DNA from 3 places in the Aeribacillus sp. FSL K6-8210 genome. Region 1 is predicted to be linked to each of the others. Evidence: predicted binding sites of a transcription regulator. Region 1 holds the regulator's gene; each other region holds the start of a gene.
The links. Region 1 encodes Rex, which represses fermentation and respiration genes when NADH is low (regulators of the CRP and FNR family bind a similar motif). Its sites were predicted from a motif close to TTGTGAAATATTTCACAA; they were not measured.
Positions count from the first base shown of each region.

Region 2: a site for Rex is predicted at 2,918-2,935, ahead of NSQ41_RS15805 (DoxX family membrane protein). Genes of this name have one in related genera too.
Region 3: a site for Rex is predicted at 2,348-2,365, ahead of NSQ41_RS18795 (cytochrome c oxidase subunit 2A). Genes of this name have one in related genera too.

Region 1 is NZ_CP150172.1:398,362-403,765, forward strand. It holds gene tsaD (tRNA (adenosine(37)-N6)-threonylcarbamoyltransferase complex transferase subunit TsaD) at 1-186, shown strand, start outside; gene NSQ41_RS02050 (ABC-F family ATP-binding cassette domain-containing protein) at 461-2,383, opposite strand; gene NSQ41_RS02055 (redox-sensing transcriptional repressor Rex) at 2,695-3,336, shown strand; gene NSQ41_RS02060 (twin-arginine translocase TatA/TatE family subunit) at 3,351-3,524, shown strand; gene tatC (twin-arginine translocase subunit TatC) at 3,547-4,293, shown strand; gene NSQ41_RS02070 (YdiK family protein) at 4,386-4,589, opposite strand; gene NSQ41_RS02075 (type II CAAX endopeptidase family protein) at 4,594-5,325, opposite strand.
Region 2 is NZ_CP150172.1:3,246,693-3,252,096, forward strand. It holds gene NSQ41_RS15795 (glutamate-5-semialdehyde dehydrogenase) at 1-854, opposite strand, end outside; gene proB (glutamate 5-kinase) at 851-1,978, opposite strand; T-box leader at 2,036-2,251, opposite strand; gene NSQ41_RS15805 (DoxX family membrane protein) at 2,310-2,801, opposite strand; gene NSQ41_RS15810 (IS1182 family transposase) at 3,106-5,037, shown strand; gene NSQ41_RS15815 (TerC family protein) at 5,173-5,404, opposite strand, start outside.
Region 3 is NZ_CP150172.1:3,887,767-3,893,170, reverse strand. It holds gene NSQ41_RS18815 (hypothetical protein) at 1-168, shown strand, start outside; gene speE (polyamine aminopropyltransferase) at 381-1,229, opposite strand; gene NSQ41_RS18805 (YwdI family protein) at 1,381-1,686, shown strand; gene NSQ41_RS18800 (DUF423 domain-containing protein) at 1,767-2,138, shown strand; gene NSQ41_RS18795 (cytochrome c oxidase subunit 2A) at 2,463-2,579, shown strand; gene NSQ41_RS18790 (cytochrome c oxidase subunit II) at 2,595-3,068, shown strand; gene NSQ41_RS18785 (b(o/a)3-type cytochrome-c oxidase subunit 1) at 3,065-4,705, shown strand.

The DNA.
Region 1 (5,404 bases):
AGAACTGCTATGGAGGAAGCATTCAAAAAGAAAAAAGGGATCGACCTCGTCATTCCACCATTGTCCTTATGCACAGATAATGCGGCCATGATTGCAGCTTTCGCTGATGTACTTTATGAAAAAGGAATTTTCGGTGATTATCGTATGAATGCTCATCCTGGATTGGAATTAACGTCATATATATAGAGGCAAAATAGGGTCGAATGAACAGCGGCCCTATTTTTTTGTTTTAACCACAGGTTATCCACAAAGAAAAGCTTCATTTTGGATAAATAAGACGAAACATTGAAATAGAAGAAGAAAAAACAAGGTGAAACATGTGGATAACTAAAGGGGTTTGTTGTGGATAATGTGAACAAATAAGAAAAATATTATAAGGTAAGGAACTAATGATGTGGATAACTGTTTGAGAGAAACATGCTGAAGGAAACAAAATAAATAAAAAACCGGCATGAGCCGGTTATTCAGAAAGAAGTGATTCCCATTCCTCCATCAGTTGATCTAGTTGTTCCGTTAACATGACATTTTGATCATGAAGTTTTTGAGCTTTTTCATGATCTTGGTATATATTTGGATCGCAAAGCATTTCATTGTTTTCAGCGATCGCTTCTTCAATTTCTGCTATTTTGTTTTCAAGTTCTTCAATGCGGCGCTGTCTTTGCCGTTCCTTTTTTTTCAATATTTTTTCTTGTTCATAAGATAATTTTCCTTGTTTTTGCTCTTTGGTTTCGATAGTTGGTTCTTTCAACTGTTCAAGCTCGATCATCTCCGCTTTTTTTGCAATGTAATAATCATAGTCCCCGATATATTCGGCAATGCCTTCTGTGGATAATTCAAAAATTTTGGTCGCGATTTTGTTGATAAAATAACGATCATGCGAAACAAACAAGATTGTTCCAGGAAAATTTATCAGAGCGTTTTCCAATACTTCTTTGCTGTCGAGATCCAGATGATTCGTAGGTTCATCCATGATGAGAAAGTTAGCTTTTTTTAGCATTAATTTCGCTAAAGCGAGCCGAGCTTTTTCTCCTCCGCTTAAAGACGAGACGGTTTTCAGCACTTCATCTCCGGAAAAAAGAAAATTCCCTAAAACCGTTCGGATTTCTTTTTCTGTTTTTTCGGGATAGTCATCCCACAATTCATCTAAAACCCGTTTAGATGAAGACAAATCCGCTTGTTCCTGGTCATAATATCCGATTTGGACATTAGATCCAAACTGAATTTTTCCGCTCAGCGGCTTTAAGCGGTTGATGATCGTTTTTAATAAGGTAGATTTTCCAACTCCGTTTGGCCCTATTAAGGCAATTGAGTCCTTCCTGTTGATCGAAAAGTTAATATTTTTCACGATCGGAGTTTTTTGATCGTAGGAAAGGGACAAATCAATGGCTTTTAACACGTCATTGCCGCTTTGCTTTTCGATTTCGAAGGAAAAGCTGGCTGACTTCTCGTCCCCAGCGGGTCTGTCCAGTATTTCCATTTTCTCAAGCATTTTCCTTCTGCTTTGCGCACGTTTCGTTGTCGATGCTCTTGCTAAGTTTCGTTGAATAAAATCTTTCATCCGCGCGATTTCTTCTTGCTGTTTTTCAAATTGTTTTAATTCCCTTTCGTACGCTTCCGCTTTTTGTTTTAAATAAGCGCTGTAATTCCCAACATACTTCGTACAAACTGTTCGTGATATTTCATAAACAGTGTTGACAACGCGATCTAAAAAGTACCGGTCGTGGGAAACAATTAGAACCGCTCCATTATAATGCTGTAAATATTGTTCGAGCCAGTTTAATGTTTCCATGTCAAGATGGTTTGTCGGCTCGTCGAGTATGAGCAGATCCGGTTTTTTCAACAGGAGCTTTCCGAGTGCTAACCGGGTTTTTTGTCCTCCGCTCAAAACCGAAATTTTAGTTGAATAGTCGTAATCAGCAAACCCTAATCCATGCAGCACAGAACGGATATCCGCCTCATATTGATATCCGCCATTTTCTTTATATAAATGTTGGAGTGAATCATATTCCTTCATTAAGCTTTGCAAAGCATGAGAATCTCCAGCTGAGGAGATAGCTGCCATTTTTTGTTCAATATTTCGCAGCTCAGCTTCGATGTTCCGCAGCTCTTCAAAAACGGTTAGCATTTCATCCCATATCGACTTAGTTGATTCTAATCCTGTGTTTTGTGCCAGATAGCCGATTGTTAAATCTTTTGGCTTCACAATTTCACCAGAATCAAAGGGCATTTCACCGGCAATGATTTTCAATAATGTTGATTTTCCGGCTCCATTGCGGCCTACAACGGCGATTTTATCTCCTGTTTGGATTTCCAGCTTAATATTCGATAAAATAAGGTCAGCACCATAATATTTTGTGATTTTGTTTAACTGCAATAAAATCATCCATAGTTCACCTCAATCTTTGCTAGAATAAGTGTAGCCTATATATTTGACTGCAGGCAACTGACCTGATGAACAAAAGGACAAGAAATTGTAACAATCGTTCAAAAGACACGAATAAAAAAATAGTGTATAGTTTTTATATAAGGAGAGTTTGGAGAAAAAACAAATAAAAAGAAATGTAGACGGAGAAGAAGATCAGGATGGAAGCGTTATCAGTCTGATATTGTTTCATACAGGCGAGCAGCCGCTTGCTAGAAAACATAGCTAAAAACAAAATTAGTCAGGTTGTTTTGGATTGCGAGGGATGAGCATTGAATCAAGATCAATCTAAGATACCGCAAGCAACTGCAAAAAGATTACCTCTATATTATCGGTTTTTGCAAAATTTACATGCCTCGGGAAAACAACGTGTTTCCTCTCAAGAACTGAGTGAAGCAGTCAAAGTAGATTCTGCGACAATTAGAAGGGACTTTTCATATTTCGGAGCGCTGGGCAAAAAAGGTTATGGATATAATGTCAATTATTTGTTATCATTTTTTAGAAAGACGCTTGACCAAGATGAGTTGACCAAAGTTGCCCTCATTGGCGTCGGAAATTTGGGAACAGCTTTTTTAAATTACAATTTTACAAAAAATAACAACACGCAAATTGTTATTGCATTTGACATTAATAAACGAAAAGTAGGAATGAAAATTGGTGGAGTTCCAATTTATCATTTGGATCAGCTAGAAAGTGAATTGCCTGATGATGTGCCTGTTGCGATATTAACGGTCCCGGCAACCGCCGCTCAAGGAATAACGGATCGGTTAGTGGAAAAAGGCATAAAAGGCATTTTAAATTTTACGCCGGCTCGCTTAAATGTTCCGGATAAAATTCGGATTCATCATATCGATCTATCTGTTGAACTTCAGGCTCTTGCATATTTTTTAAAACATTATTCGAATGAAGATTGAAGGAGCGATATTAAATGCCAACAATTGGAATTGGAAGCTTGCTGTTGATTGTATTTGCAGCTCTGCTTGTTTTCGGGCCGAAAAAACTTCCTGAGCTTGGAAAAGCTATAGGAGAATCATTAAAGGAGTTTAAAAGTGCCACGAAGGGCTTAGCAGACGATGATGAAGAAAACAAGAAAAATGAATAGCAAGAAGAATGGATGAATAATGATGAGCGAAAAAAAAATGTCCGTGTTGGAGCATATAGCGGAGCTTAGAAAACGGCTGATTATTGTAGTCGTTTTCTTTTTCGTTGCTATGATTACTGGCTTTTTCATAGCGAAGCCAATTATTGTTTTTTTACAGCAAACTGATGAAGCAAAGCAATTCGCCTTAAATGCTTTTCGTCCTGCAGATCCATTGATCGTTTATATGCAGTTTACATTTATTATTGCTTTAATTCTAACTTTCCCTGTTTTATTGTACCAGCTTTGGGCGTTTATCAGCCCAGGACTGTATGAAAAAGAAAGGCGGGTCACATTAAGCTATATACCGTTGTCGGTTGCTTTATTTCTTTTAGGTATAAGCTTCTCTTATTTTATTTTGTTTCCTTTTGTCATCGATTTTATGGGGCGGCTTTCCAATGATTTAAACATTCAACAAATGATAGGAATAAATGAATACTTTCGTTTCCTGCTGCAGTTAACATTGCCTTTCGGACTGTTGTTTCAGCTTCCCGTTGTCATTATGTTTTTAACAAGACTCGGGATCATCAATCCGGCGTTTTTGGTAAAGGTTAGAAAATATGCGTATTTTGTATTGCTTGTTATCGCAGCGATCATTACGCCGCCTGAAATTGTGTCGCATTTAATGGTCACGATTCCGCTATTCATTTTGTATGAAATAAGTATCATTGTTTCAAGATTTGCTTACAAAAAAGCACAGTCTTCTCAAATAAAAGAATCAGATCAAAAGTAAAACCGATGGGCTGTTATAAACATATCCCTGTCAAGTAGACAGTATAGGCTTTTTTCCTACTGTCTACACAAGAGGGATAATATCATTACACCTCATCGGTTGTTTTTTGCTTTCCGAATTTTATATGAGAAAGTGAACATGCGGATGGAAACAGCAAAATCAAACGTGGCTAAAATCATTAAAATCATATTTGTAGCTGTCCACATACCATTTTCAGCATGATGAATTGCTAAATATGTAAATAGAACTCCCATGATAAAATAGAAGAGTCCCATGGAAACGGGATGAAAATTCATAATCTTAGCTGCCTCCAATAATGATTTGTATTTGTTCCATTTGCTTCATCATGTTTTCAATCTCATCATGATAAATTGTTTGAATGATGACTACGATTGTATTCATCATTGTATGGGCAAAAATAGGGACTAATATGCGTTTTGTTTTATAATATAAAAAAGCGAACGTAAATCCCATTGCTGTATAACGCAATAAAAGTTCAGGCTCCCCATGCACGATGCCGAATAATAGCGAACTGACAAGCGCGCCGATCCAAAAATTCGTTTTTTGATAAATCACCCCGAAAATAATTTTTCGGAAGATAATTTCTTCAAGAATCGGTCCTATTATTGATGTGACAATAATCAAATAAGGCGTTGCTTCAATTAAATCCATAATAACTTGAGTATTTTCCGACATCGGATTAACTTTAAGTACATATATTTCAATATTGCCAACGATTGTTTGAATGAAAAAAGCTAAAAAAACTCCGAAAACAGCCCATATGGCAGATTCGCCGAAAGAAGCTTTTTCAATCCGGACATTATTTTTTCGTTCATGACGAAGGAGAAATAAAATAATGACAAACGCAGCAGTAAAACTTGTAATCGACCAATATGCTTGCGCTTGAAAAAGTCCTGCATTGAGATTTCCATCGACGCCAACACCCAGTTCATAAAAAAGGGGAACTCCAATATAGGATGAGAGCTGCATAATGATGTACGTAATGATGATCCACCAATATTGCTTTTTCACGAATAGTTCTCCTTTATAAAAGATTCATATGACTATTTTAACACACAATGGTTTTAAGAAAGAAAAACAATTTTGACAA
Region 2 (5,404 bases), 1.2 Mb from region 1:
TCCACATTTTTCTCCTCGAGCTTTTCAATGAGCTCGCGAATATACTCCTTATTCCAATTTTCATGGATGAGAAGAGTTTCGGCTGCATTGCAGACGGAAGGTCTTTGTGTTTTTGCGTTTACAGTTATATCAATCGCCATCTTTTTGTCTGCTGATTCATCAATAAACACATGACAATTGCCTGCGCCCGTTTCTAACACAGGGACAGATGAATTTTCAACAACTGTTTTAATCAGATTTTTCCCTCCGCGAGGAATTAGCACATCTAAATAATCATTTAATTTGAACATTTCCGCTGCCGTTTCCCTGCTGGTATCTTCCAGAAGCTGTACACTGTCGGCAGGAAAATTCGCTTTTTCTAACGCCTCTCGTATCACCTTTACGATCGCCATATTTGAATGCAATGCGGATGAGCTGCCGCGAAGAAGAACAGCGTTCCCTGTTTTTAAGCAAAGGCTTGAGGCATCAATTGTCACATTTGGTCTGGCTTCGTAAATCATCCCAACAACTCCGAGCGGCACCCGAACTTTTTCGATTTGTAAACCGTTCGGACGAGTCCAGCTTTCCAGCACTTCCCCAACTGGATCTTGCAAATAAATCAATTGTCTTAACGATTCAATCATTCCGTTAATTCGTTCTTCGTTTAAAAGAAGACGGTCAATAAGAGCGTCGGATAAACCATTCGCTTTCCCGTTTTCAATGTCTTTTTCATTTTCTTTTAAAATATAAGGCGTTTCTTTTTGCAATTGTTCAGCGATGATTGATAATGCGTTGTTTTTTTCTTCAGTAGTCTTTGCAACCAGCTTGGCAGCAGCTTCTTTTGCCAGCTTCCCTTTTGTCAACACTTCACTCATATCATCATCTCCTTACTCGTTATCGCTACAAATTGATCACGGTGAACCACTTCAGGATGTATGCGCTTTGTCATTTCCATCGCTTTTTGACTCGGCATGCCCATAATTTCTTTTAATTCTTCAGATGAATAATTGACTATGCCTTTTCCGATCAGCTTTTGTTCCTTGTTTAAAATTTGCACCACGTCTCCGGATTGAAAGTTGCCGCTGACACGCTTAACGCCAGCAGGAAGAAGCGATTTCCCTTCCTTCAAAATAGCCGCTACTGCTCCATCATCGACTTCCACATCACCAGATATGATCGAATGAAGAGCAATCCATGCTTTTGAATTACGAACAGCACTTAAATCGTTTTTGCCAATATATGTTCCGTCACCGTTCCCATTTAAAATTTCGATTAATTTCTCTTTTCCTTGGCCTTTCCCGATAAATACGGATACACCGAGGGCAAGTGCCGTTTTTGCCGCCATGAGCTTTGATTTCATGCCACCTGTTCCAACTTTCGAACCGGATGTTGCCTCTGTTTGTTCAATTAATTCATCTGTTACTTCCGGCAAAAAATCAAATCGTTTCGCATTCGGATTTTTGGTAGGATCTTCTTCATATAAACCGTTAATATCCGTCAAAATAATAAGAAAATCGGCATGCAATAATCCGCTCACAAGAGCTGACAGCATATCGTTGTCTCCAAACGTCAATTCCTCAATCGAAACCGAATCATTTTCATTGATGATCGGGAGCACTTGCCGCTTTAGAAGCTCCGATAAGGTGGCGTATGCGTTTTGATATTGCTCTTTATGCTGAAAATTGCTCCTTGTCATCAAAAGCTGGGCACATACAATGCCGTATTTTTTAAATGCTTCTGTATAAGCCTGGATAAGCAGCCCTTGGCCCACTGCCGCAGCCGCCTGTTTTCCTCTAATTGTCACAGGCCTGGAAGGATATCCAAGATCTCCATACCCTGCAGATACCGCTCCTGACGAAATTAAAATTACTTCATACCCTGCTTCCTTCAATTTAGCAATCGCTTCAACATGCTCGTGCAGCTTTTCTTTGCTGAGTCCCCCGTTGTCATCTGTTAAAGAACTGCTTCCTATTTTTACGACCACTCGCTTTTTCCTCACTAAAAAACACCTCTTCATTGCTTGACAGTCATAAAAAAGACTCATATCATCCTTTCGAAAAAGGACGAATATGAGTCTATATCCGCGGTACCACCTTTTTTAGCACTAGTTTAGTGCTCCCTTTAGCCTGTAACGAAGGATACGGTCAGGTTATGAGCCTGACAGCTCCAGGGGTAGGTTCAATAGCTTATCAGCGATGAAACCTTTCAGCCATAGGGTTTCACTCTCTTTTTCGCCTAAAGTCTATTTACTGGCCCCTTTCAACGCCGAAAATATACTTTTTTTAAAATTATGTTTCAAAAATTTTTAAAAGTCAAGATGATTGCTGCATTTAAACATTTGCTTGTTGATTGAATTTTTTGTTTGTAAATTTATCTCTCAAATACGGCAGGATAAACCGATCAGCTCCCCAATAATACGCAGCTGCGCCTACTGCCATTAAAATGATTGCTTCAGTGTACATAATCGGATTCGTGCTTGTTGTTCCAGCTAACATAAAATTCAAGTTCATAAACGCACCAGCAATTAATGCAGGAGTTGTAAACAATCCCAAAATCAGTCCGATGCCAACTAACACTTCTCCAATTGGAATAATAAAATTAAAAAGTTCTACATTCGGAAGAGCAAAGTTTTCAAGGAACGCTGCATACCATCCTTGAACGGCCGGATGTTCTCCGGTTGCTTTAGCAATCGCCCCTTTTAAAAATCCTGTCGCATCAAATCCACCCAGCTTTTCGACTCCCGCGACAAACCATTGATAACCGAGCCAAATTCTAAGAGCCGCCCAGACAACCGCCATTTTTGGACCTTTCAGCCATTCCATCTTCAACCATCTCCTTTGTTTGTTTTTTCACTTTTATTTTTCGAAGAAGTTTGTGAAATATTTCACTAATCTCTTCAATTTCAATATATAATTTTCTGAATTTAACTTCAATATATTTGTGAAATATTTCACAAATTGTTAACAATTACTATAGTTATCCACATTCATAGTAGGGGCTGTCCGAAAAGTCGATTGAATCGACCTTGGGCTCAGCCCTTTTTTCTGTTTTTAGGGTACAAAAAAATCGTCCTTTTTTATAGAATGAAATTGACCAAAAAACATTCTACAGAAAGGACGATTTCTTATGAATAATCAAATGACTATTCAAGAAAATTATAACACGCAATTAGAAATGACTCTAGAGGGTATTCAAAAAATAGAGGTTCAAAAGAATAAGAAACGCAAAAAACTAGTTTTCCAACCTTATTGCAATCGTCAAGTCATGAGCATTTTAGATATCGAAATGTATATTCCTGAAAATCATGTCGCCCGTTTAGTGGATGAAATGGTGGAATCGATTCCGGATGAAGTGTTGTATACTCATTATGTTGGTGGGGGTCGTGCACCCTATCACCCTAAAATGTTATTGAAAGTGATTTTATATGCGTACACTCAAAATGTTTATTCAAGTCGGAAAATAGCGCAAATGGTGAAAGAAAATCTTCCGATGATGTGGTTGGCGGGATTGCAAACCCCTGACCATCGCACAATAAATGATTTTCGTAGTGTTCGTATGTCAAACATGATGGATTCTGTATTTGAACAATTTGTCCTTCAACTAGTAGAACAAGGACTTATCGACCTCGACCATATTTTTGTGGATGGTACGAAAATAGAAGCGAATGCCAACAAATATACGTTTGTATGGCGAAAATCCGTAGAAAAATATGATCAGAAACTACGAGCCAAAATTCAATCGTTTCTACAAGAAGCGCACCAAATCGCCTTGGAGGAATTAAAAGAAGAACAATTAGAAGAAGAATTAGAAAAATCATCGGCACAACTTTCTGAGAGAATAGAAGCTTTGGAAAAAGATTATAAACAGGAAGAAGACAAAGAAAGAAAAAAAGAACTTCGCTCTAAAAAATCCCAACTCACCAAACAACTGAAAACGATTCAAACGGATTATCTTCCACGATTACGAAAATACAAAGTACAAAAACAGATTCTAGGTGAACGAAATAGCTACTCGAAAACCGACCATGAGGCCACTTTTATGCGAATGAAAGAGGACCATATGAAAAACGGCCAACTCAAGGCGGGTTATAATGTTCAACTCGCCACACAACATCAATTTATCGTGGGATTTGAAATTTATCAAAATCCAGGAGATACTCGCTGTTTCCAACCATTTATGGAAAAGTTATTGGAATCGATGCCGAAGGAAAAGAAACTCAAGTATGTCATTGCCGATGCAGGATATGCGAGTGAAGAAAACTATTTATATGCGATTGGCGAAGAAAAAGAACCTCGTTTTGAATTATTAGCCCCATACCAAACCTATTTGAAGGAACAAAGTAAAAAGTTTAAAAAGGATTTATCAAAAGTACAAAACTGGAAATACATCGAAGAAGACGATTGCTTTATCTGTCCGAACAATCGGAAAGTCGTATTCAAGTATTATCAAAAAAGAAAAAATGCATCTGGATACATACAAGATTTGAAAGTGTACGAGTGTGAAGATTGTACGGATTGCCCGTTGAAGAATGGGTGTACGAAAGCCAAAGGAAATCGTCGAGTATATTGGAACACGATTTATGAAGAAATGAAAGCGAAAGCCAAAGCAGCTCTTGGTGACGAACAAAAGGCAGCTCTTTATGCGAAGCGTAAAGTGGATGTCGAAAGTGTGTTCGGTAACATCAAGGGCAATTTGCGTTTCACTCGATTTCTGTTACGGGGGCTTCATAAAGTCCGAACAGAATTCGGGATTGTGGCAATGGCCCACAACATACTGAAATGGGCCGCAAATTCCCAAACCAATTTCAAAAATAAGGAAACAGAGCGAATGGAAAAACTCATTGTTTTCTCCATTCGCTCTGTTTTTATGGACTTTTTAGACAAGCCCAGCTTCTTAAGCTCCAACAGTTACATAATATCCACAAAAACAGTATGGATAATGTGTATAAGTTGTGAATTATCTGAAATATCTGTGGATAAAATAAAAAAGCACTCACCTTCTCTGGACGATGAATGCTTATACACAAAGAACGATCTCTCGAATTTACAAGCAAATTAGAGCTGTTGCAAAAGAAACCGTCATTTTACAGAAGTGTGCATATTTTCCGATAACAAAAATTTTAGACATAACTAAATCTATTAAAACGTGGAATTTCTTTTCATAAAAAACAGGCGCCGTTTCAACAGCCGCCTGCTAAGCACTATGCTGCAATTTATTTTCTTTCTCTGCACGCTTATTTTTCTCATAACCGATCGCTAACACAATCAATGTCATAATTCCGATAAGTAAATATTCGATCCACAAGTTTTGGATGTGAAACCATTGTTCAATATGTTTATCCTTAAAGATCATCTCACCGGCGGTCCAAGCTAAAATTCCAGATCCAACATATACAATCCATTGAAATTTGTTCATTAATTTTACG
Region 3 (5,404 bases), 550 kb from region 1:
GAAGGTAAAGTGCCTAGTCTAGAAGAATTTCATTCCAGATTGATTGAGGTATTAGGCGTTACCCAAAATGAAAAAGCAGAATATCCAATTCAAATCTCAAAACAACTGCTTCAAAAATATGAGCAAATAGGCGAATTCCCAGTTGCAAAAGAGATTTTATCTAAATGAGAGGTGCTTTACCATCGCCTCTCACTTTTTGCGTTTCTTTAAGCAAATTCTCGTCTTTGTCTGATTGCAATATTATGTACTTTATTTTGCAGCACACAGTTCTTTCTTAATTGTTCGTTTGACGCTTGCATTTTTACTAGAAAGTATGTTTTTTTGTCAAAACAAATAGAGGCCCAAAAAGCCAACTTTCAATGACTTTTGGGCCAGCTCCATTATTTCAATGCTTGCTGCAAAAACTCAGGAAGCTTAAAGCACCCTTCGAGAATAGCTTGATTTACATATTTTGTATCTTTCGAAAAATTGTCCGACTTTACATCTTCATATTTTTTCGATCCGATTGTAAAGCTCCATAGTCCTCCCGGATATGTAGGAACAACAGCTGTGTATAGTTTTGTAATCGGGAATAAAGATTGAATATGGCTATAAGACCGTTTTAAAACATCCAAGTGGAAAACAGGCGATTGACTTTGGCATACCATGAGGCCATCGTCTTTTAACGCTTTATATAGGTTGGTATAAAAATCTTTTGAAAACAGCTGTTCTGCCGGTCCAATCGGGTCAGAAGAGTCAACAATGATCACATCGTATTCATTTTGTTTGTTTTCTACATATTTCACGCCGTCAATAAATAAGAAATTTACGCGCGGATCGCTTAAGTTTCCTGACACTTCAGGCAGATGCTCCTTGCATGCGGAAACGACAAGCTCGTCAATTTCCACCATATCGATTTCCTTCACTGAATCATATTTGCACACTTCTCTGGCAACACCGCAGTCTCCGCCGCCGATGATCAGCACTTTTTCCGGATTTGGGTGGAGATTGAGCGGGACATGGGAAATCATTTCATTATATATATGCCCATCAATAGAAGTGGTTTGCACAACTCCATCTAGCACTAGCATGCGGCCAAAATCATATGAATCCAATACCATAACATGTTGAAAAGGGGATTGCTTTGAAAAAAGCACTTCTTTGATTCTATAGCTGATTTTTAAATTTTCTCTTTCATCTTCTGTTAACCATAAATCGCCGTTTATTGTTTGCAAATATTGATTGTCCATCTGCAGGCCCTCCTTGTGCTCAAAAATTCCTTACTTATTGTAACAAGTTTGTTATGAAAAGTGAATGAAGCAGACAAGTTTGTCAATAAGGAAAAAATCAAATATGATAAAAAAAGCAAGATCATTATCTTTCAATAAGGAGCGATAGGAGTTGAATATACCGGTCTCAAGCATAATAGGAAAAATGGAGGAGGAACTGAAAAAGGCAAAGGCAGCAGGAACACCTCATGATCTAAAAGCCCGGCTTCTTGTCATCCGTTCTTTATGTGATGTTATTTTGGATCAACAAGAGGAAAATTATGATTTTTCAGCTAGTCAAGAGCCAAAAAGCGAAAGTGAAATAACTCCATTAGAGCTGGAAAAAATGATCGGAAATGCAAACAGCAAAACGCTGACAATGAAAGAACGTTTGTTGGTCGAAGACGATGCAAATGGAGAATCTATTTTTGATTTCTAACAAAATCTTGTCATCTGTAAAATCTTCATTTAAAAAAAACGGACGATAAGGTAAGATGAAGGGAAAAAGGGGTGAAGATGATGAAAATATTTTTCATTCTTGGAGCCGTCGGTGCTTTTTTGTCTGTAGCTTTAGGAGCATTCGGCGCCCATGGTTTGGAAGGGAAAATTCCGCAAAAATATTTGGAGACATGGCAAACAGGTGTACAATATCAAATGTTCCATTCGATAGGCCTTTTTGTCACGGCTCTGTTTTTGCAGCAGCATCCGCAGGCAGGCTATGCAAATTGGGCCGGGTGGCTGATGCTCATCGGTATTCTCCTGTTTTCCGGAAGCCTGTATATATTAAGTGTGACGCAGATCAAAGTGTTAGGTGCAATTACGCCGCTTGGAGGCATTTCATTTTTAATTGCATGGGTTCTTCTTGCTGTTGCTGCAGTTAAATATATGTAAATATAAACGTCTGTCTACTATATCGGGACAGGCGTTTTTTTGTGCAAAGAAATGAAAGGGTGACCTTCTTAACCGATTCAAAGGTCATAGCCAGAGCTTCATCCAAAAATGTGTCCCGTTCATTTTGGCTCCTAGCTTCCTAATGATAGAAGATTCAGTGTGAATGCAATGTTTTTTGTTCAACATACTGTCAAAAAGTACTATGGAAAATGTGATTTTTTTCACAGATTGACTAACGTAAGCTAAACTACAATTTTTTTAAAAGAAGAAAAGGTGGTGTTATGGGTGGCAAAAGAATTCATCTCCGATAAAAAAGAGCAGGAAATTGCTCAAAAGAAAGAATATTCGTTATTTGGCACTTTTTTATCTGTTCTTATGCTGGCTCTTTTTTTAATACTTTCTTGGTTTGGAGTTTACTACTTATTTATTCAACGATTATAAAGGAGGGGGATCATCTTGCATTTGCACAAACTTGAAAAGGTTTGGCTATTAATAGGTATAGGTACGCTTGTGATGTTTTTAACAATCGTGGGCATCAGTGCATTTGCACAAGGTCATCATCCGCCGAGTGATCTGACCACATTGGATCCGCAAAAAGTCGATACGACAGAGCCGTTTAATCAACCAGGCTTAAAGAAAATTGGAGACAACGAATACGAACTTGTTATAGTTTCTCAAGCTTTTGCCTTTATGCCGAATGACATAAAAATACCGGAGGGAGCAAAAGTTCATATTATCGTGACAAGCAAAGATGTTGTTCATGGCCTTGAAATCGTTGGCACAAATGTCAACATGATGGTGACCCCGGGACATGTGAATTCGCTTACACATACATTCCATAAACCCGGCAGCTATTTAATAATTTGCAACGAATATTGCGGTACTGGGCACCAAATGATGAGCACGAAAATTGAGGTGACAAAAGCATGAAAAATACAGCGCTTCACCCAAACGATGGAAAGCTGGCGCTCGCCCATATTGCAGTTGGTTATATTGCATTGTTTTTAGGAGCGATTGCCGGGTTATTGCAGGCTTTTGTTAGAAGCGGAACGCTTGAGCTTCCGGCAGGGATCGGGTATTATCAGCTTTTGACTGCTCATGGCGTTTTGTTGGCACTTGTTTTTACAACATTTTTTATCATTGGTTTTTTATATGCTTCCATGAGTCGGACGACAGGTGATTTAACTCCGTTTGCCAAAAAGGCGGGTTGGATCGGCTTTTGGCTTATGACGATTGGAACAGCGATTACAACGGTTATGATCTTATTAAATAAAGCGACCGTTCTATACACTTTTTATGCACCACTTAAAGCATCGCCATGGTTTTATATCGGTCTGACGCTTGTTGTAGTCGGCAGCTGGGTAAGCGGAGCTGGCATGTTTAGCCAATACGCTGTCTGGAAAAAGAAAAATGAAGGAAAACCGTCTCCTCTATTAAGCTTTATGGCAGTTGCCACAATGATTTTATGGATCATAGCAACATTGGGCGTAGCAGTAACGGTATTATTCCAGTTTATTCCTTGGTCCTTCGGGTTAGTCGATAAAATCAATGTGCTGTTAAGCAGAACACTTTTTTGGTATTTTGGCCATCCATTAGTGTATTTCTGGTTATTGCCTGCCTATATGTGCTGGTACGTCATCATTCCAAAAATAATAGGCGGGAAAATTTTCAGCGATTCGCTTGCAAGACTGGCGTTTGTACTGTTTGTTCTTTTTTCCATCCCAGTCGGCTTCCATCATCAAATACTAGAGTCTGGGATCACTCCGTTTTGGAAGTTTTTGCAAATTGTGTTGACGTTTATGGTCATTGTTCCATCTTTAATGACAGCTTTCGCTTTGTTTGCAACATTTGAAATAAGCGGAAGAGAAAAAGGGGCCAGCGGACTGTTTGGCTGGGTGAAAAAACTTCCGTGGACAGATGTTCGCTTTTTTGCACCGTTTATGGGAATGCTCGTTTTTATTCCTGGCGGAGCAGGCGGAATCATTAATGCAAGTAACCAAATGAACCAAGTCGTTCATAACACTTTATGGGTAACAGGACATTTCCATTTAACAGTGGCCACCACTGTAGCGTTGACGTTTTTTGGTATTTCCTATTGGTTGGTTCCTCATTTAACAGGCAGAACGTTAACACCGCGATTAAATAAATTAGGGATCATTCAAACCGTTTTCTGGTGCATCGGTATGTTCCTAATGTCAGGAGCCATGCATACAGTTGGTTTGTTTGGAGCTCCTCGGCGGACCGCTTATACAACATATGGAGACCATCCGCAGGCGTTGGAATGGATGTCTTATCAAACTATCATGGCGGTTGGCGGAGCCATCTTATTCGTTGCCATTTTGATGATTCTTTATATTGTTATAAATTTGGCAGTGGCTGCTCCAAAAGGAACGGAAGAATTTCCAGTTGGTGAAGTTCATGAAGATGCGGAAAAAACACCATTGCTTCTAGAAAATTGGAAAATTTGGATCGGTCTGTCTGTTGTGCTAATTGTAATCGCTTATACAGTACCGGTCATCGATATCATTGAAAATGCACCAAGTTCACCGGGATTTAAATTCTGGTAGAAGAAACTGGGCGTTGAATTTTCACGCCCGGTTTTTTTATGGTGCGCCCGGCATGTACATGAACTATAGGGTGTAAGTCCCGAACCCCGAAGACAGAAGTAGAGGTTAGCCAAGAGCAAGGGTGTCCGTGGTGACGCGGAATCTGAAGGAAGCTGGAGGCAAAACACCGGTCCGAGGAACACGAACCTCATATAAGGCTAGGTATGATTGAGTGAGTTTGCCAAACAAAACAAAGCTCTTTCTGTCGAAGGTCATATCGAGTAAATGAGGCGGATAGATGGTGTGAAAGTGCATGTACTTACCCGGGGAGGTCTGGCGGATAGGTGAAATGCGCTTCATAACCTACTTAGTGATAAGTAGCTGAACCGTCAGAAGTCAGCAGAGGTCATAGTATTAGTTGGTCTAGAACAACTAAGAAGGACCGAACAATTAAGAGAGAATAGCCCTTGGCATTCAGTGAGTCATGATGAACACAGAAAACGTAGTACCTCACTTGAGGGAGGAAGCGGTGAATCCCGTGGGAGATCTCTTGGAGGGTGGAGTGACCACTGGCATAAAGAGAACAGCTATTCACGGAAGTTATAAAGACTTGCGTCAATTATCTTAATTGAACCGCCGTATACGGAACCGTACGTACGGTGGTGTGAGAGGACGGGAGTTAATCGCTCCCTCCTACTCGATTGCGCCCGGCATGTACAT